DNA from 2 places in the Cupriavidus metallidurans CH34 genome. Region 2 is predicted to be linked to the other one. Evidence: riboswitches for the same ligand, from Rfam matches in the RefSeq annotation. Region 2 holds a riboswitch; the other holds the start of a gene.
The links. Region 2 has a riboswitch for glycine ahead of gcvT (glycine cleavage system aminomethyltransferase GcvT). Riboswitches for the same ligand answer to the same signal wherever they lie in the genome.

Region 1: linked by a shared signal. The riboswitch ahead of RMET_RS28505 (D-amino acid dehydrogenase) and the one ahead of gcvT (glycine cleavage system aminomethyltransferase GcvT) in region 2 are both predicted to bind glycine.

Annotation. Positions count from the first base shown of each region.
Region 1 is NC_007974.2:2,324,583-2,334,892, reverse strand. It holds gene RMET_RS28515 (diguanylate cyclase domain-containing protein) at 1-398, shown strand, start outside; tRNA gene RMET_RS28510 (tRNA-Leu) at 475-561, shown strand; gene RMET_RS28505 (D-amino acid dehydrogenase) at 625-1,893, opposite strand; glycine riboswitch at 2,067-2,166, opposite strand; gene RMET_RS28500 (cytochrome b/b6 domain-containing protein) at 2,201-2,755, opposite strand; gene RMET_RS28495 (PepSY domain-containing protein) at 2,758-3,024, opposite strand; gene RMET_RS28490 (DUF190 domain-containing protein) at 3,233-3,556, shown strand; gene RMET_RS28485 (aminotransferase-like domain-containing protein) at 3,566-4,789, opposite strand; gene RMET_RS28480 (DUF1338 domain-containing protein) at 4,819-5,838, opposite strand; gene RMET_RS28475 (Bug family tripartite tricarboxylate transporter substrate binding protein) at 5,896-6,888, opposite strand; gene RMET_RS28470 (LysR substrate-binding domain-containing protein) at 7,049-7,954, shown strand; gene RMET_RS28465 (Dyp-type peroxidase) at 8,165-9,112, shown strand; gene RMET_RS28460 (LysR family transcriptional regulator) at 9,466-10,310, shown strand, end outside.
Region 2 is NC_007973.1:3,759,181-3,769,490, reverse strand. It holds gene RMET_RS17515 (YbdK family carboxylate-amine ligase) at 1-875, shown strand, start outside; gene RMET_RS17510 (MBL fold metallo-hydrolase) at 912-1,658, opposite strand; gene RMET_RS17505 (L-serine ammonia-lyase) at 1,751-3,127, opposite strand; gene gcvP (aminomethyl-transferring glycine dehydrogenase) at 3,236-6,160, opposite strand; gene gcvH (glycine cleavage system protein GcvH) at 6,246-6,626, opposite strand; gene gcvT (glycine cleavage system aminomethyltransferase GcvT) at 6,730-7,857, opposite strand; glycine riboswitch at 7,965-8,084, opposite strand; glycine riboswitch at 8,106-8,193, opposite strand; gene RMET_RS17485 (glycine zipper 2TM domain-containing protein) at 8,348-8,569, opposite strand; gene RMET_RS17480 (UvrD-helicase domain-containing protein) at 8,863-10,310, shown strand, end outside.

The DNA of each region.
Region 1 (10,310 bases), on a different replicon from region 2:
TCAAGCAGTTCAACGATCTCTATGGCCATCCGCGCGGCGACGAGTGCCTGCGGCAGGTCGCGACGGCCTTGACCTGCGTGCTCGATGGCACGCAGTTTTGCGCCCGCCTGGGTGGCGAGGAGTTTGCCGTGGTGCTGCCGGATTCCACGTCCGAGGAGACGCGAACCATCGCACGCCGGATGGTGGCAGCGGTACGCGAACTGGGCATTCCCCATCATGGCACGCCGGTGCAGCCGTTCGTGACGATCAGCGTCGGCGCGGTCTGCGCCGTGCCCGACGCGCCGCGCCTCGAGCCACTGCTGCATCGCGCCGACAGCGCCATGTACCGCGCCAAGCGGGCGGGCCGGAACCGCTACGTGGTCGATGGCGGGCTCTATCTGGAGCTGCGCGGCAACTGACCTGGGAGGAATGCGAGAGAATTCACACGGGGGCTTGCAAATTCCTCAGGCTTCTGTAGAATTCGCGGCTCGCATCGCCCAGATGGCGGAATTGGTAGACGCACTAGGTTCAGGTCCTAGCGGTGGCAACACTGTGGAGGTTCGAGTCCTCTTCTGGGCACCAGATTCGAAAAGCCCCGCGCAAGCGGGGCTTTTTTCGTTTTTGGCCCGGAAAGAAGGGCTTCCCTCAGCCGTTGCCCACCACCAATCCGCCAACGCCCACGCGCCCTTGCTGCGCCGTGGCGGCGTGGCGCACGACATCCCCCACCATCTCGGCCGTCACGGCGGACAGCGTCCAGCCGAGATGCCCATGCCCTGTGTTGTAGAACACGTTAGCGGCATGGCCCCGGCCAACGCGCGGCATCATGTTCGGCATCATCGGCCGCAACCCCGCCCAGGGCACCACGCTACGGGTGCTGACGCCGGGGAAGCAAGCATGGACCCAGTCGATCAGCGGACGAATGCGATCGGCGCGGATGTCGCGGTCGACGCCGTTGAACTCGGCGGTGCCGGCTATGCGGAATCGGTCCACGCCCAGACGGCTGGTGACAAGCTTGGTTTCGTCGTCGAGCAGGCTGACCGTGGGCGCCGAGGCCTGGCTTTCGGCATCGTTGAGGTTGACCGTGATCGAATAGCCCTTGACCGGATAGATGTTCACGCGGTCTCCGAGTTGCCGCGCGAAATCGCGGCTGGCAACGCCGGCGCAGACGACCACTGCGTCGAATTCGCGCGATGTCGTCTGGCCATCGTCAGCCGAGACGATCGTCACTCGCCGGCCGCTGGTCGACACGGCGCTCACGTCCTGGTTGTACAGCATCTGGACACCCAGTCTGCGCGCCGCCGCAGCGATACCGGTGGTGAACTTGTGGATGTCGCCGGTAGAGTCGCTTTCCGTGTAGTAGCCGCCATAGTACTGGCCTGCCAGCGTCGGCTCGATGCTTCGCATCTCGTCCGGGGTCACCGCGCGCCGTTCGAGTCCGCCTTCGGCCAGGAGCTTCGAGACTTGCCCTGCGTGATCGAAGCCCGCCTTGTCCCGATAGATATGCAGGATGCCGCGCCGCTTGAGGTCGAAGTCGATGCCCTCCGCCTCCGCCCACGCAAACAGGTGCTGGCGCGCGGCAATGGCAAGCCGCGTGGTCTCCACCGTGTTGCCGCGGTAATGCGGGATCGATGCGATGAACTCGGCGAACCAGCTCAGCTTGTGCCAGGTCGGGCGCGGGTTGACGAGCAGCGGCGCGTCGTTGCGCAGCATCCACTTCAGGCCCTTGGCCAGCGTGGACCAGTGCGTCCAGACTTCCGCGTTGGAGGCGGAGAGCTGTCCGCCGTTGGCGAACGAGGTTTCCATGGCCGCATAGCGGTGCCGTTCGAACAGGGTGACGGAGAACCCGCGTTTGGCCAGGGCGTAAGCCGTCGTGGCGCCGGTGATGCCGCCGCCGATCACTGCGATGGATTTCATGTCGAAGGTCTTTCAGGACGTCGTGGGATGGCAGTCCGCCGCGCACCATGCGCGGTTGCGGACGCCCCCTCTGTCCTTGACCTGAGAGATTCGCGGCACACGAACAATACGCGTGCCGCTTGCTCCTTCGGTACCGCCGGCTGACGTGCAAGCCGGGGTTCTTCAGAGTTCAATGGCGGGTACCGGTCCTTTTGCCTGAGAGTTTCCGGGGCGGTTGCTCCTTCGGCGCCGTGTCGGCCGGGCGGCTGGCACAGACTCTCCCGATACACGCGGGGTAAAACGATGGCAACTATGCCATAGAAATCCGCTAGCGGCGCGGATCACGTGGCTTGCGGCCCGTGATCATGGCAGCGACGAGGTTCTCGCGGCCCTTGATGCTCATGACGATGGCTGCGGCCACATGAAGGATCACCAGCGCCAGCAGCGCGTTCGCCAGCCAGCGGTGGATGTCGACTGGCAAATCCTCGCCCCAGAACGCATCGAGACGCGAGATCCAGCCGGTGACGGCCAGCGCCAGGATCAGCGTCCACATGGCCAGCATGGCGACGGCGCCCAGCGGCGTATGGCTGACATGGCGCGGCGCGCGGCCGGCGATCAGTGCCTTGGCATAGGCCAGCACGGCGGACGGACGTGGCAGCCACGTGCGGAAACGCGCAGGCTGGCTGCCGATGAAGCCCCACAAGACCCGGAACAGCACCAGCCCCGCGGCGATGTAGCCGAGGGTTCGGTGCACCTTGTCTCCGGAGTCCTGGACGAGGTCAAAGCAGACGATGGCCGCTACGCTCCAGTGCGTGAAACGCACGACCACGTCCCAGACGCGAATCGTGTCGGGGGCGTTCGTCCGGTCCGCGGGCGCCGACATGCTTAGCTGCCGATTTCCGATTTGACGATTTCAAGCGTCTTGGTGTCGAAGTAGATCTCGGCCTTCTTGCCATCCTTGGTCGTACCGTAGATCTCGTAGCAATTGCCGTCCACCTTGAACTTCTTGATGTTGTAGCCCTGTTCCTGGATCTTGGCCTTGGCATCGGCTTCCGGCATCCATTCGGATTTCGGGTGCTTGGAGCAGTTGGCGCCGGCGAAAGCGGCGGTCGAGAACACTCCGGCAACGAGGAAAGCGGCAATCTTCTGCATGAACTTCTCCGGCAATAAGCCCCGCAAGGGGCGATGGCGGCATCCTAACTCAGAATGAGAGCCATTCTCAACACCGGGTTTCCCAGGGGGTGCCGGGCGCTCTCGGCCCGGCAGCTGGTCTTGGACCATTGCTGCCCCCTGGCATACGATGAAATTGCCACGTGGGGGGCTCCAGCTTCTGGCCAATCCAGATCCGCAGGGAGATGTCATGCAGGGCTATCAACTCACCTTCTACACGCAGGAAGGTCGGCGCCATCACGGCAAGCAGCTATCGCACTGGCTGATGCAGGTGATGCGGGAGATGCAGATTCGCGGTGCCACGCACACGGTGGCGGCGGAGGGAATCGGGCACGACCATCGCTTCCATTCCTGGCATTTCATCGAACTAGCCGATCGGCCGGAAGAGGTGACGGTGGTCGCCACCGTCGAAGAGGTGGAGGCGCTGCTGGAGCGCCTGCGTCACGAAGACATCCGCCTGTTCTATGCGAAGACGCCGGTCGAGTTCGGCTTCGTCGGCACGCTGGATGTCTGAGCGCCTGGCTTAGTCCGGATTGACGACGGATACCCCGGCACGCGCTGCGGCCCGGGCAAGCCGCGCCACGCCTTCTTCGATCTGCGCCGGGTCGGCGCCCACGAACGACAGCCGGAACGCGGGGCGCGCGCGACGCTCGGCGTAGAAGCCTGTGCCCGGCACGAACAGCACTTTCTCTGCGATGGCATGGGGCAGCAGCGCCGCCGCATCGTCGATGCCGTCCACGGATACCCACAGGAACATGCCCCCGGCGGGATCCGCAAACCGGATGCGCGTGCCGAACGCCTGGTGCAACGCCGTCGTCAGCCGATCGCGTTTGTCGCGATAGACCGCCACTTCCCGCGCGATCTGCCCGGGCAGGTTTCCGGCCTGAAGGTAATGCGCGGCGGTCAGTTGCAGCCATGGCGGCGTGCACAGGTCCGACACCTGCTTGGCGATCACCGCGCGACGCACGATCTCCGGCGCGGCCACCATCCAGCCCAGCCGCAGTCCTGGTGCCAGCGTCTTCGACAGGCTTGCGAGATGCACGAGCCACGGGCGCGCGCCGGACACCTGATCGCACAGCGCGAGCAGCGATGGCGGCGGCGGACCGTCGAAGCTTAGCGCGCCGTAAGGATCGTCCTCGACCAGCACGATCTCGTGCCGTGCCACCAGTTCCAGCAATTGAAGCCGGCGCGCGGGTGAGAGCGTGGCGCCGGTTGGATTGGCGAAGGTCGGCACCGTGTAGATCATGCGAGGACGTGCCGGCGCGTCTGCGAGCATCGCCTCCAGTGCGTCGACGTTCATGCCGTCATGGTCGGACGGCACGCCGCGCACGTCAGCGCCGGCCAGCCGCAGTGCCTGCAGCGTGGCCGAGTAGGTGGGTTCCTCCACCAGCACGAGGCTGCCAGGCTCCACCAGCGCGCGCACGAGAAAATCGAAGCCCTGTTGCGAGCCGCTGGTGATCAGCAGTTCGTCCAGGGCGACGGCCGCGCCACGCTCCGCCATCAGGGCCGCCAGCGCGTTGCGCAGCGCAGGCGTGCCCTCCGTGGCGCCGTACTGCAGGCACTCGGCAGGACGTTCGCGCAATGCCTGTGCGGATGCCGCGCCGATGCCTTCCACGTCGAACAACGCGGCGGACGGATAGCCGCCGGCGAACGAGATCATCTCCGGGTCGGAGAGATACTTGAACAGCTCGCGGATCGGCGAGCCTTGCGGCTCGCGTAGCGCGGGAACGAAGGGGTAGGCGGCCATGGCGTGCTCGTGGTTGCGGACGTCGCGCTTCAGCAGGCCGCCGCGGTCATCTTGAAGATGCCCTGCGCATTGCCGGCGTCGAAGCCCAGGTCCGTGCGCGTGATGGCCTGTGCCTCGTCCACATAGCGATCGCGCGTGATGAATTCGTAGAACGAACCCGGTACTTCGCGCACCACCTCGTCACCGCTGGCGCCAACGAACGCGCGGCGAACCGGATCGGCGCGGAACGCGGTCTGCTTCACGCGGCCGCTTTGCGACACCTCGACCTTTTCCTTCATGGGGCGGCCCACACGCTTCTGTTCGTCCGATACCGCGAAGACGTCCTCCACGCGGTCGGTGGCGTGGTTGAACGCATTCCCTTCGGTGGCAATCCACGCCATTTCCGACGACTCGGCCAGCAGGCGTTCGTAGTCGTTCAGGTGCGGCGTGGCGTGCTGACGCTCGAAGCAGCGGGCCAGCAGGTCGATCAGTTCCCCGGCATCGGCCAGCGGCAACGCGCCGTCACGTTCCAGCTCCCACAGTAGCGACTGCGCGCGCGGCGTGAGCGGATCGGCGGAGTTGCCGACGACGCGGCTCACGGCTTGCTGGAAGTCCTCGCTGTAGCGCTCGGGATGGAATTCGCTGAGGAAGAACTGCGCGATTTCCTCCGGCGCGTCGGCGTGGGCATACGAGCGGCCCGTCATGCCGATGCGGTCGAGCGGATACGTGCCATTGAGGCGGTAGCCAAGCGGGCGCAGGATACGCGTGAAGGCTGCCTCGCCTGCGGGCAACGCGCCGTTCTCCTGCCAGCGGACGGTGCGCAGCGCGCCGTGATCGAAGTGCACCTTGCCGCCCGTGGCCGCTACATCCTCCGTGTAGGCCTTGCCGGTGGGCACGCGATCCAGGATGCCGGCGAACAGCACCAGGTTCAGCGCATGTGCGATCTCGGCGCGCGTGGGGTGACCCAGCTTGCCGGCCGGCAGCGTGGGCATGGCCACCAGTTGCGAGAGCCGCGCGGCGGCTTCGGTGCCAAGGCTAAGGGAAACGAGCGAGGTGACGTTGGAAATCATGATGAGGTGCCGCGCGGGGGACGCGCGGAGAAGCAGTTGGAATAATGTGGGTGGTTTTCAGTCCACCGAGGCGCCGGACAGTCGGACGATGTCGCCCCATTTCTGGCGATCCTTCTTCAGAACCTCGGCGAAGGCGTCGGGCGTGCTCGGTGCCGGTTCGGCGCCGAGTTCGCGCATCTTGGCCTGCACGGCGGGCTCGCCGAGCACGCGCGTCAGGTCCTGGCTAATCTTCTGCGCAACGGCTGCAGGGGTACCACGCGGCGCGAGCAGGCCGAACCACGGGCTGGCGTCGAAGCCTGGCACCGGACCGGCGGCGGCGACGGTCGGCACGTTGGGCAGCGCAGACGAGCGTGCCGGCGTGGTCACTGCCAGTGCCTTGAGCTTGCCGGAACGGATGAACGGCAGCGATGCCGGCAGGTTGTCGAACATCACATCGACGCTGCCGCCCATCAGGTCGGCGATAGCCGGGCTGCTGCCCTTGTAGGCGACGTGGCTCATCTCCGTGCCAGTCATGCGCTGGAACAGTTCGCCCGCGAGGTGCGTGGAGGTGCCATTGCCGGCCGATGCCATGTTCACGTGCTTGGGATGCGCCTTCAGATAGGCGATCAGTTCGCCCAGCGTCTGCACATGGGCACGCTCGGCGAAGGCCGGCGACACCACGACCACGTTCGGCACCTTGGCGACCATCGTCACCGGCACGAAGTCGGCGGCGGCGTCGTAGGGCAGCTTCTTGTACAGCGTCGGATTGATGCCGAACTCGCCCACCGAGCCCATCAGCAGCGTGTAGCCGTCGGCCGGGGACTTGGCCGCCGTGCCGGTGCCGACGATGCCGCCTGCGCCGGGGCGGTTGTCGACGAGGACGGTTTGCTTCCACTGGATCGCGAGCTGGTCGCCGATCAGGCGCGCCACCATGTCGGTGGTGCCGCCCGGTGGATACGGCACGATGATGCGTACGGGTTTGGCCGGGAATTCCTGGGCGGCGGCGATGCCGGGAACAGCCGCGCCGAATGCGAGGCCGGCAGCTGCGAGGGCGCTGATCAAACGCTTCATGTTGTCTCCCTGTCCTGCTTGTCTTTGTTCGTTCTGGGGTGCCGCGTTAAGAGGGGGCGCGGCGGTGCGAGTTCGAATCGTTCCTCATCAAGCTGGCGGTTTCAAGCGAAATTTCGGTATAGGATGATGACTTTTAGTCAACAAGTCCCTCCCCCACCCCATGCGCCAACGTCTTCCGAGCCTGTCCAACCTGCGTGCCTTCGACGCGGCGGCGCTGCATCTGAATCTGCGGCGCGCGGCGGCGGATCTGTACATCACGGAGAGCGCGGTATCGCGCCAGATCGCCTCGCTGGAAAGCCTGCTTGGCGTGCAGCTTTTTCACCGGGCCAACCAGCGCATCACGCTGACGGCGGCGGGGGTGCTCTACAGCCGCCAGGTGCGCGAGATGCTGCGCAAGCTGCAGCGCGACACGCTGGACATCATGGCGCACGAAGGTGTGGGTGGCACGGTGGAACTGGCGTGCGTGCCAACACTGGCCGTCGAGTGGCTGATTCCACGGCTGCCGGGTTTCTATGCCCGCCACCCGCAGGTCATCGTCAACATCCGCGCGCAGTCGGATGTGTTCCTGTTCGAGGGCACGCCGTACGACGCGGCGATCCACTTCGGCGAGGCGGTCTATCCGGGCGCGCGGGTGGACCGGATGTTCGGCGAGGAGTCGGTCGCCGTCTGCCATCCGGACTTTTTCGGCGGCAAGAAGCGGGTCAGCGTCAACGACATCGCGCGATCGCCGCTACTGCACCTGGTCACGCGCAGCTTCGGCTGGAAGCAATGGATGGAGGCCGCCGGCATTGACGATGTCAATGCGCTGCGCGGCGCGCGCTATGACCACCACAGCATGGTCATCAGCGCGGCCCGCGCGGGGCTTGGCGTCGGGTTGGTGCCGCGTTTCCTGGTGGATGAGTACCTGACGCGCGGGCTGCTGGTGACACCCGTGGCGCGATCACTGCGCGCGACGAGTGCGTACTACCTCGTGGTGCCCGACACGCAGCCAATGAGCGATGCGATGGGGCACCTGCGCGAATGGTTGCTGGAAGCAGCGGGCGAGTTCGTGGGCGTTGCGACATAGAGGGAGCCTCGAGGGAACGACCTTGTGACTTTGCGTTGTGACTTCGCGTTGCGCCAAGGCTTGAGTGCCGTATACGATGGGGTGCGGAACATGGTCGTGGTCCCGGAAACCCATGCCAAGGTGTGGCTTTCACAACTAGGGCACGTGTTCTAGTCTTGAAGACTGTCTCGCGCAGTCAGCGTCTGAAGCTATAACCATACTCACTCCCCCATGCCAAACGACCCGATCGAACCCCAGGCCGTCTATCAACCCATTACCCGCAGCGCGATCTTCATCGTCGCGACGCTGACGCCCGGTGCCGAGCACGCCGCGACCGTGCGTGCCTGGTGCGCGGATGTCGCAGCGCTCGTGCGGTCCGTCGGCAAACGTGTGCCGGGCGGCAATCTGTCATGTGTCTGCGGCTTTGGCACCGACGCCTGGGATACGCTGTTCGGGGGCCCGCATCCCGCATCGCTACATGCATTCCGCGAGTTCGGCGCCGGCGATCGACGCGCCGTGGCCACGCGGGGCGATCTGCTGCTGCATATCCGCGCGGAACATATGGATCTGTGCTTCGAACTCGCGACCCAGTTGATCGGCCGGCTCGGCGCGGCGGTGACCGTGGTCGACGAAGTGCATGGCTTCCGCTACTTCGACATGCGCAGCATGGTGGGCTTTGTCGACGGCACTGAGAATCCGGTGGATCGCGAAGCTGTGGATTTCACGATCATCGGTGACGAGGACCTATCGTTCGCAGGCGGCAGCTACGTGATCGTGCAGAAGTACCTGCATGACATGACCGGCTGGAACGAGCTTTCCGTCGAGGCGCAGGAGCGCATCATCGGGCGGACCAAGTTGTCCGACATCGAACTCGATGAGTCGATCAAGCCGACGTGCTCGCACAGCTCGCTGACGACGCTGGAAGAGGACGGCAAGGAAGTGAAGATCCTGCGTGACAACATGCCGTTCGGCTCACCCGGCAAGGGCGAGTTTGGCACCTATTTCATCGGCTACGCGCGCTCGCCCGCGCCGATCGAGCAGATGCTCGAGAACATGTTCGTCGGGCGTCCACCGGGCAATTACGACAGGCTGCTCGACTACAGCAAGGCAGTCACCGGAAGCCTGTTCTTCGTGCCGTCTCAAGCGCTGCTCGAAGCGCTCGCGGAACGCAACCCATAGACCACTGGCCTCGAAGCGGGGTTGCGGGCTGGGAAGTGGCCTGTCCTGCTTCTTCGATGGCATGGAGCCCGGCGCGGGCCGCGACGATGATGATGGCCTCGGCATGTCCGTCGAGGCCGAGCGCCAATCGTTGAATCGACTGACGTGTTCAGCGAGCAGGCGCTGGAACTGCCGCAGCGCGCCAAGGCCACTTCAGACGCCACCGGATCCGATTCGCACCAAGAAAGCTGACCCTGTCATACTCCCGTAATACCCACACTATGAGCATGGACTCCATCATTGTTCGCGGTGTGGGACAATCGCGCCCCATCGGGTAAGGGTTTTCCCCGGTGTTCGCGTGAACAAGGTGCGCAATGAAATCGATCGACTGGAAGGACTGGGAAATCTTCTGCCGCGTGGTGGAAGGGGGCGGCTTCACACAGGGGGCCGAACTGGCCGAAGTCCCGAAGTCATCGGCGAGCGCCGCGGTGGCGCGGCTGGAAGGGCAACTCGGCGTGCGATTGTTCGAGCGGACCACGCGTCGGGTGCGCGTCACCCAGCGCGGCCAGCAACTGTATGATCGCGTGGCGCCACTGTTCGGCGAACTGCGCGAGATCAGCGCCGAAGCGGCGTCCGTCAGCGAAGAAGTCAGCGGCACGATCCGCATCGCCACACCCTATGAAGTCGGTTCGCAGCACCTTTCGCCGACGGTGAACCGGCTGCTCAAGCTGCATCCCTCGCTGCGCGTGCAACTCGATGTGAGCTGGGACCAGCCCGACCTGATCCGCCACGGCTACGACCTGGCCTTCGTCATGACAGACACGGGGTTGAGCGATAGCTCGTTTGCCAGCAAGCGGGTGGTGCTGATCGAACGCGCGTTCTATGCCGCGCCGTCCCTGATTCGCGAGCGCGGACTGCCGCGCACGCCGCAGGATTTGCAAGGCTGGCCCACGGTCGGCAATCTTGACGATACGCGTTGGGAATTCCTGCGCGATGGGGTGGAAACCTTCGCCATGGATGTGGAACCCCGCATCTGCACGCACAACGCGGAAGTGCGGTTCAATGCCGCGGTGGATGGCCTGGGCGTGACACGCCTGTCGCCGCGATTTGTACGCGAGGCACTTGTGGAGGGCAAGCTGGTGCGCGTGCTGCCTGGCTACGCATCGTCCCCGCTGAAGGTCTATGTGCTGATGCCCGCCCGCAAGCTGATGCCGGCCAG
Region 2 (10,310 bases):
TGATGGTCAATGCGTCACGCGGCTTGAACCTCGGCATCTGCGGCGGCGGCACGCACCCGTTCCAGGTGTGGTCCGATCGCACGATTTCCGACTCGCCCCGCTACCAGTACATCTCCGAACTCTACGGCTATCTGGCCAAGCAGTTCACGGTGTTTGGGCAGCACGTCCATATCGGGTGTCCGAGCCCCGACGAGTCGCTGTTCCTGCTGCACGCCATCGGGCGCTACGTCCCGCACTTCATTGCGCTGGCCGCGTCGTCGCCCTATGTGCAGGGTGTGGATACCGGTTTCGCTTCGGCCCGTCTGAATTCGGTGGCGGCATTCCCGATGAGCGGGCGCGCGCCGTTCGTGCTGACTTGGGACGCCTTCAAGGCGTACTTCGACAAGATGCGCGCCACCGGTGTGATCGAGAGCATGAAGGACTTCTATTGGGACATTCGTCCCAAGCCGGAATTCGGCACGATCGAAGTTCGCGTCATGGACACGCCACTGACCGTGCAGCGCGCGTGCGACATCGCGGCCTATATCCAGGCGCTGGCGCGTTACCTGCTGTTGTCACGGCCATTCATGCCGCAGGAAGACGACTATCTGGTCTACACATTCAACCGCTTCCAGGCGTGTCGCTTCGGGCTGGAGGGCGAGTATGTGCATCCGAATGAACTGACTCGGATGCCGATTGCCGACCATATCCTGTCGATCTGCGATGCGCTCGAGCCACATGCGGAAGCACTGGGCTCGCTGGAGGCGCTATCGAATATCCGCGCGCTGGCGGCGAGCCGCAGCAACGACGCGCATTGGGTGCGCGCCGCCAATCGCGATGCGCACAGCCTGCGCGATATGGTGCGACAGACCTGCGAACAGTGGGGGGGCGGCTGAGGCAAGGCGCTGCGCCGACGCTGCGCAGCGCTCAACTCACGCGCCGTGCGGCACACTTTCCCCGTCGCGGCCGGTGATCAGACCGAGTTGCTGGTTGGCCGGCACGGCCACGTCGATCAGCTTTGGCCGGGGCAGGTTCAGGCCGCGCATCATCACGATGAACTCGTCGCGTGTACGTCCCGCCACCCGGCTGTTGGTGGCGCGCTCCTGACCGATCGTGGACTCGGTGCGGCCCTTGTAGTCATGCGCCGGATAGACACGCGTGTCGTCGGGCAGGCGGAAGAGTTTTTGCGTCAGGCTGTCGAACAGCGTGCCCGCATCGCCGGACTGGAAATCGGTGCGGCCACAGCCGTCGATCAGCAGCGCATCGCCGGTGAAGATGCGGCGCACCACGCCATCGGTGGTGGGCTCCTCCCACAGATAGCTCATGCTGCCGGCGGTATGTCCGGGCGTGTGGATGGCCCGTAGCACCTGATTGCCGAAGCGGAGCGTGTCGCCGTCGATGAGTTGCTTCTGCGCGGGCTTGATGTCGCAGCCCGACGGCGCCGCCGTGTGGGCGCCGGTCTGCTGTGCCAGATGCCCCGCCGAGGTGATGTGGTCGGCATGGGCATGTGTTTCCACCACCCAGGCCAACTTGGCGCCGGTGTCTGCAAGCACGCCGAGGTCACGCTCGTACTGGCGGTCCACGGGATCGATCAGCACCGCCTCATGGGTGTCCGCGTCGATCAGCAGATATGTGTAGGTGGACGACGTTTCGTCGAAAAGCTGATGGAAGGTCTGCATGGCCGTGTTGTTTTTGGCAAACCGAAGGTGCCTCAATCATACGTCGGCCATCGGTGCCTGCAACCTGCGTGGGTAACTGGAGGCACCCGGAATCAGCACTCCACGATATTGACCGCCAGGCCGCCTCGCGCGGTTTCCTTGTACTTGGTCTTCATGTCCGCGCCAGTTTCGCGCATGGTCTTGATGACCGAGTCGAGCGAGACGTAGTGCGTGCCGTCGCCGCGCAGGGCCATGCGCGCCGCATTGACCGCCTTGACCGCCGCCATGGCATTGCGCTCGATGCAGGGAATCTGCACCAGTCCGCCCACGGGGTCGCAGGTCAGGCCGAGGTTGTGCTCCATGCCGATCTCGGCGGCGTTTTCCACCTGCTCGGGCGTGCCCCCGAGCACGGCCGCCAGCGCACCGGCCGCCATCGAACAGGCCACGCCGACTTCACCCTGGCATCCGACCTCCGCGCCGGAGATCGACGCGTTGAGCTTGTAGAGCAGACCGATCGCGCCTGCCGTCAGCAGGAAGTCCACTGCGCCCTGTGGGTTCGCGCCCGGAATGAAGCGGTCGTAGTAGTGCAGCACCGCCGGAATGATGCCGGCCGCGCCATTGGTGGGCGCCGTGACCACGCGGCCACCCGCCGCGTTTTCTTCGTTGACGGCGATTGCGTACAGGTTGACCCAGTCCATGACCGAAAGCGGATCGGAAAGGGTGCGCTCGGCGCGCTCCGTCAGGTTGCGATACAGCTCGGGCGCGCGGCGGCGCACCTTGAATGGCCCGGGCAGTTCGCCATCGGTGCGGCACCCGCGTGCCACGCATTGCTGCATCACGTCCCAGATGTGGAGCAGGCCGTCCATGACCTCCTGCTCGGAGCGCCACGTGAGTTCGTTCTCCAGCATGAGCCGGGCAATCGACTTGCCGCTGGCGTGAGCCATGTCGAGCATCGCGCGTCCGCTGCGGAACGGATGCGGCAACTGGCGCTCGGCCGCTTGCAACTGCGTGTTAGGTGAGCCCGCCGTGACGATGAAGCCACCACCCACGGACAGATAGCGGGCCTCGCGTAGTGAGGTGCCGTCCGTATCGTAGGCGTGGAATTTCATCCCGTTGGGATGCTCGGCCATCGCCTCGCGACGATAGAACGCGATGTGTTCGCGTTCTACGAATGGCACCGTATGCGTGCCGAGCAGCGAGAGCTGGCGGCTCGCGCGTAGCGCGGCGAGCTTGGCGTCGATGGTGTTCGGGTCGACCGTGTCCGGCGCTTCCCCCATCAGGCCCAGGATCACGCCCTTGTCGGTGCCGTGTCCCTTGCCCGTCGCACCCAGCGAGCCATACAACTCCACGCGCACACTTGCCACCTGCGGCAGCAGCCCGTCACGCTCCAGCCCGTGGGCAAACATCAGGGCGGCGCGCATCGGGCCGACGGTGTGCGAACTGGACGGGCCAATGCCCACCTTGAACAGATCGAAGACGCTGACTGCCACGGCTGACTCCGGTAATGCGCCGCCAATAGGGGGCGCCGGCACAGGTTCCGGCCGGCGACGCCGGAGTGTCCCCCGACGCCGCCGCGTGCTAAGGCAGAGGCAGGTGCCTCAGTCTTCAGCGTACTCGCTTAGCGGTACGCACGAGCAGAACAGATTGCGGTCGCCGTACACGTTGTCCGCGCGGCCAACCGGCGGCCAGTACTTCTGCGTGCGCAGCGATGCCACCGGGTAGGCGGCTTCCTCGCGCGTGTACTTGTGGTTCCACTTGTCGCTGACCACCACGGCTGCTGTGTGCGGCGCGTGCTTGAGCGGGTTGTCTTCGCGATCGAAGCTGCCGTCCTCGACACGCGCGATCTCGCCACGGATGGCGATCATCGCGTCGATGAAGCGGTCGAGCTCGTGCAGTGCCTCGCTCTCGGTCGGCTCGATCATCAGCGTGCCCGGCACCGGGAAGCTCATGGTCGGCGCGTGGAAGCCGTAGTCCATCAAGCGCTTGGCCACGTCCTCGTTGCTGATGCCAGTGGCCTTCTGCAGCGGGCGCAGATCCAGAATGCACTCGTGCGCCACCAGGCCGTGCTGGCCCGTGTAGAGCACCGGGAAGTGCGGCGACAGACGCCGGGCCACGTAGTTGGCCGTCAGGATCGCGTTCTCGGTGGCGGCGGTCAGGCCGGCCGAGCCCATCATCGCGATATACATCCACGAAATCGGCAGGATGCTGGCCGAGCCGAACGGCGCGGCCGAGACACCGCCGATGCCGTTCTCGTCGCGACGATAGCCGACGCTGTCCTGGTTCGGCAGGAAGTCCGCCAGATGCGCGCCCACCGCCACCGGGCCGACGCCCGGGCCGCCACCGCCGTGCGGAATGCAGAACGTCTTGTGCAGATTCAGGTGGGACACGTCGCCACCGAACTGGCCCGGCGCGGCCACGCCGACCATCGCGTTCATGTTCGCGCCGTCAACGTAGACCTGCCCGCCGTGCTTGTGCACGATGTCGCAGATCTGCTGCACGCCCTGCTCGAACACGCCGTGCGTGGACGGGTAGGTGATCATGATCGCGGCCAGGTTCTTGCTGTGCTGCTCGGCCTTCTTGGCCAGATCCGCCAGATCGACGTTGCCGTTCTCGTCGCAGGCCACCACCACCACCTTCATGCCGGCCATCTGCGCCGACGCCGGGTTGGTGCCGTGCGCGGACGACGGGATCAGGCAGATATCGCGATGGCTTTCGCCACGGCTCGCGTGATAGGCATGGATAATCAGCAGGCCCGCGTACTCGCCCTGCGAACCGGCGTTCGGCTGCAGGCTCACCGCGGCGTAGCCGGTGGCGGCGCACAGCATCGCCTCAAGCTGGTCGATCATTTCGCGATAGCCGACGGTCTGGTCGAGCGGCGCGAACGGGTGGATGTTGCTGAACTCGGGCCACGTCACCGGGATCATCTCGCTGGTGGCGTTGAGCTTCATGGTGCAGGAGCCCAGCGGGATCATCGTGCGGTCGAGCGCGAGGTCCTTGTCGGCCAGCGCACGCAGGTAGCGCAACATCTCGTGTTCGGCGTGGTGCGTGTTGAACACCGGGTGCGTGAGGTACGCGCTCTGGCGCGCCAGCGTCGCCGGGAAGCCGTCCTGCACCGAGGCTTCGATCGTGTCGAAGTCGGGCACGGCCTTGCCGTGCGCGAAGATTTCCCACAGCGCGATCACGTCGTCGCGCGATGCGGTTTCATCGAACGAAATGCCGATGCGGGTGGCGTCCACGTGGCGCAGGTTGATGCCACGGGCCGTGGCCGATGCGTGGAACGCGTCGGTGTTGAAGCCGGTCTCCAGCGTCAGCGTGTCGAAGAACGTAGCGTTCAGCGGCGTATGCCCCAGCGTCTTCAGGCCGGCGGCCAGCGTGGCGGTCAGGCGATGCACGCGCTGGGCGATGCGCTTGAGGCCCTGTGGACCATGGTAGACCGCGTACATCGACGCCATCACGGCCAGCAAGACCTGCGCCGTGCAGATGTTCGACGTGGCCTTCTCGCGGCGGATGTGCTGTTCGCGCGTCTGCAGCGCCAGACGATAGGCCTTGTTGCCTTGCGCGTCGATCGTCACGCCGACCAGACGGCCCGGCATCGAGCGCTTGAATTCATCTTTCACGGCCATGTAGCCCGCGTGCGGGCCACCGAAGCCGAGCGGCACGCCAAAGCGCTGCGAGTTGCCCACGGTCACGTCGGCGCCCCATTCGCCCGGCGCGGCGATCAGCGTCAGCGCCAGCAGGTCGGCAGCGGCCACGACGCGGCCACCGGAGGCGTGCACGGCTTCGGCAATCGCGCGGTAGTCGGCCACATCGCCATTGACGCCCGGGTACTGCAGGAGCACGCCAAAGGCATGGGCCTGCGCGGCGTCGGCGGCGGGGCCGACCTTGACCTCGATGCCGAGCGGCAGGGCGCGCGTGCGAACCACTTCCAGCGTTTGCGGCAGGACGTCTTCAGCCACGTAGAACGTGTTCGAGGCGTGCTTGTTCACGCGCTGCAGCAGCGTCATCGCCTCGGCGGCAGCGGTGCCTTCGTCGAGCATCGACGCGTTGGCGATATCCAGGCCGGTCAGGTCAGTGATCATCTGCTGGAAGTTCAGCATCGCTTCCAGACGACCTTGCGAGATTTCGGGCTGGTACGGCGTGTACGCGGTGTACCACGCCGGGTTCTCGAAGATGTTGCGCAGGATGACGCCCGGCGTGAGCGTGTTGTAGTAGCCCTGGCCAATGAAGCTCTTGAGCACGCGGTTCTTGCCCGCCAGCGCGCGCAGGCGGCCGAGCGCGGCCTCCTCGGTCAGCGGTGCGGTGAATTCGCCCAGCGACATGCCGTCACGGCGGCGGATCGCGGCGGGCACCACGGCGTCGATCAGCGCGGCGCGGCTCTCGAAGCCGAGCACCTTGAGCATGTGTTGCTGTTCGGCGGAATCGGGGCCGATATGACGGGCGGCGAAGGCGTCGCGCGCCTCCAGTTCGGCCAGCGTGGGCCGGGCACCTTGGGCGGCAGCGTTCATGGGGAGCGGGGCGTTCATGGCAAGGAATCTCGTGGGGGCGCGGCGGCAGGTGGTCAGCCTGGCCGCCGCGTTTGCGGCATCGAATCAGTTGGGGTGTCGGGGCTCAGGCGCCGACGCTGGCCTTGTAGGCGTCGGCACTCATCAGGCCGTTCACGTCGTCGCTGTTGGCCGGCTTCAGCTTGAACAGCCAGGCGTCGAACGCATTGGCGTTGACCGATTCCGGCGAGGCCGAGGCGGCTTCGTTCACGGCGATCACTTCGCCAGCCACCGGGGCGTAGATGTCGGAGGCGGCCTTTACCGATTCCACCACGGCAAGCGCGTCGCCGGCGCCGACCGACTTGCCCACTTCGGGCAGTTCCAGGAAGACGATGTCGCCGAGCGCGTCCTGCGCGTGATCGGTGATGCCGATCGTCAGCGTGCCGTCGGACTCGACGCGCACCCATTCGTGCGACTCGGTGTACTTCAGGTCAGCGGGGAAATTCATTGAGGTTCTCCGGAATGCAGTGTGTTTCTTGTTTCAGGCATCCCCCTGGCTAGCCCGCCGGGGGGATGTAAGGGCGACCGTTGGTGTGAAGCCGGGCGATGCCTCAGCTCACGAGTGCCTTGCCATTGCGCACAAACGGCAGTTTAACCACAGTCGCGGTCAGTTTGCGGTCGCGAATCTCCACCTGCACCTCGGTGCCGGGGGCAATGTCGCGGGGAAGGCGGGCAAAGGCGATCGACTGCGACAGCGACGGGCTGAATGTGCCGCTGGTGATTTCGCCGTCGCCGGCCGGAGTGATGACCTTCTGGTGCGCGCGCAGCACGCCACCCTTGTCTCGCAGGATCAGGCCGGCGAAGGTCTTTTGCTGGCCGCTGGCCAGCAGCGCCGACTTGCCGATGAAGTCGCGCTCGCTTTGCAGGTCGACGGTCCACGACAGTCCTGCATCGAGCGGTGAAGTGTGGATATCCATGTCCTGGCCGTACAGGTTCATGCCGGCTTCCAGCCGCAGCGTGTCGCGCGCGCCGAGTCCGGCGGGACGCACACCCGAGGCGGACAGCTTTTCCCAGATGCCCGCGACGTTCTCCGCCGGCACAACGAGTTCGAAGCCGTCTTCGCCGGTGTAGCCGGTACGGGCCACCATCAGTTCACCCATCTCGGCGTCGTGCACCACCACCGCGTTGAACGGCTTGAGCGTGTCGGCGGGCTGGGTCGACGGGAATGCGTCGTACACCTTCTGGCGCGCGTTCGGGCCCTGCACTGCAACAATCGCCAGCTTGCTCACGCAGGCCGGGGCCAGGTCGCCACGGCGCGGGGTGATCGTCACGCCGCTGCCGGTGGCCGTGTTGCGGGACTGGATCCATTCGATGTCGCCGACGGCAGTGCTGGCGTTGACCACCAGGCGGAACCGGTCCTCGGCAAAGAAGTAGACGATCAGGTCGTCGATGACGCCGCCTTTCTCATCGAGCATGCACGAATAGAGCGCCTTGCCCGGCGTTTGCAGCTTGTCGATGTTGTTGGCCAGCAGACCGCGCAGGAAGGCGCGCGCGTGGATGCCGCTCAGGTCCACCACGCACATGTGGGAGACGTCAAACATGCCGGCGTCGGCGCGTACCGCGTTGTGTTCCTCGATCTGGGAGCCGTAGTTGACGGGCATGTCCCAACCGCCGAAGTCGACCATGCGGGCGCCGAGGGCGCGGTGGATGGCGTTGAGGGGCGTGGCCTGGAGCGTCATGGATGTCCTTGGGGGCGCTCGGTTCGAAAACCGTGGTTCGAAAACGAAAAAAGGGTCATCCGCCGCAGCGTCCGGTCGCGCCAATGCGCTACCAGTCCGCTGCCGCGGATGACCCCTCTGTCCTCGATACCTGAGAGATTACGAAGCGTGGTGCTTCGTGCGCCCCTTCGGTGGACATGCTCACCATTGCCTTGCAATAGCGGATGTCGCTCTCCAGAGTGCGGCATGCATTGTGTGCATGTTGCATGCCGATCCAGCCAGTCCATGGTGCCTGAGAGTTTTCGGGTGATACCCCTTCGGCGGCGCAATCGCTGCGCGCTCTCCCGGCCGGATGCGCGTGAATGTACGGGACCGTTCTGCCTTTGTCAAACCTCGTGCGGCAGGCCCGGTCCCGTGCGTGGTCGCCCGTTGCGGGCGGCCCTCGCCAACCTGTCAGTGGCCGTCATCGCGCCCGGTAACAGGCCCTTGATGAGCGGCCCTGGGACAACCCTTAGTGACCCTTGGTCGTGACGTTACCGATCACGCCACCCACGGCGGCGCCGCCGAGCGTGCCCAGCGCGCTGCCTTCGGTCAGTACGGCGCCACCCACGGCACCGACGCCCGCGCCGATCGCCGTGTTGCGCTGCTTCGGCGTCATGTCGGCGCAGCCGCCAAAGGCAGCAAGCGTGACACCAATCAGTGTGAGCTTCGAAATCGTGCGGAACGTAGTCATATGGCCTCCAGTGCTTTGTTGTCGACATGCAGTACTGCCACGCGCGCCAGCCATACCGGCACGCTGTGATAAGTGAGAGGCCGATGCCGTGCCCCGGGTGCCTGCGGCTTACGATTGTTACGGGCTCGAAACGCTTGCCGTAGGACGGTCTCCGACACACGTGCAGGGTGCGACCAGACACGACGCGCGTGACACGAGGCGCGTGTTAACATCGCCAGCTTTGGCGCACCGGCTCCGGTGTGCTTCATCCGCGCCTTTTCGGCCGATCCAGGCCAATCCTCATCAAAGATCACATGTCCCACGGGCTCAATTCCGCGCAATCCGAAGCCGTTCGCTATTTCGACGGGCCATGCCTCGTCCTGGCGGGTGCCGGATCGGGCAAGACGCGCGTGATCACGCAGAAGATCGCGCACCTGATCGAGGACAAGGGGTTCGAGCCGCGCCACATCGCCGCCGTCACGTTCACCAACAAGGCGGCCAAGGAGATGCAGGAGCGCATCGGCAAGCTGATGGAGGGCAAGACCACGCGCGAGGGCAAGCGGATTCCGCTCAAGCAGCTCACGGTCTGCACGTTCCATTCGCTCGGCGTGCAGATCCTGCGCATGGAAGCCGAGCACCTTGGCCTGAAGCCGCAGTTCTCGATCATGGATTCCGATGACTGCTTCGGCCTGGTGCAGGAGCAGCTTGGCACCACGGACAAGAAGCTGATCCGCAGCGTGCAGGGCACGATCTCGCTGTGGAAGAACGGCATGATCGATCCGGAGACGGCGCTCGCGCAGGCGAGCGATGCCGACGAGCACCAGGCCGCGATGGTGTATCGCAATTACGTGGCCACGCTGCACGCGTACCAGGCGGTGGACTTCGACGACCTGATCCGCCTGCCCGCCGAATTGTTCGCGCGCGACGAAGCCGTGCAATTGAAGTGGCAGAACCGCCTGCGCTACTTCCTCGTCGACGAATACCAGGACACCAACGCGTGCCAGTACCAGTTGCTCAAGCTGCTGGCCGGTGGCTCGCATCTGCGCGCGCCGGCGTTCACCGCAGTGGGTGATGACGATCAGGCGATCTATGGTTGGCGTGGCGCCACGCTCGACAACCTGCGCCTGCTGCAGACCGATTTTCCGAGTCTGAAGGTGGTCAAGCTCGAACAGAACTACCGTTCGACCGTGCGGATTCTGGAAGCCGCCAACGCGGTGATCGCCAACAACCCGAAGCTGTTCGACAAGAAGCTGTGGTCGGAACACGGCATGGGCGATCCGATCGCGATCCACCCGATGAACGACGAGGAGCACGAGGCAGAGTCAGTGGTATTCCGGCTGTCCGCGCACAAGTTCGAGCGGCGCGCGCAGTTCCGTGACTACGCAATCCTTTATCGCGGCAATCACCAGGCCCGGCTGTTCGAACAGATCCTGCGCCGCGAGCGCATTCCGTATGTGCTCTCGGGCGGTCAGAGCTTCTTCGACAAGGCCGAGATCAAGGACATCTGCGCGTACCTGCGCCTGATCGCCAACCCCGACGACGATCCCGCATTCATCCGCGCGATCACCACGCCGCGTCGTGGCGTGGGCAACACCACGCTCGAAGTGCTCGGCACGTTCGCGGGCCAGGCCAAGGTATCGCTGTTCGAGGCGGCCATGATGGGTGGCATCGAGGCGAAGCTGCAGCCGCGCCAGCTTGAGCCGCTGCGCACGTTCTGCGAGTCGATGGTACGGCTGGCCGATCGTGCGAAGACAGACCCGGC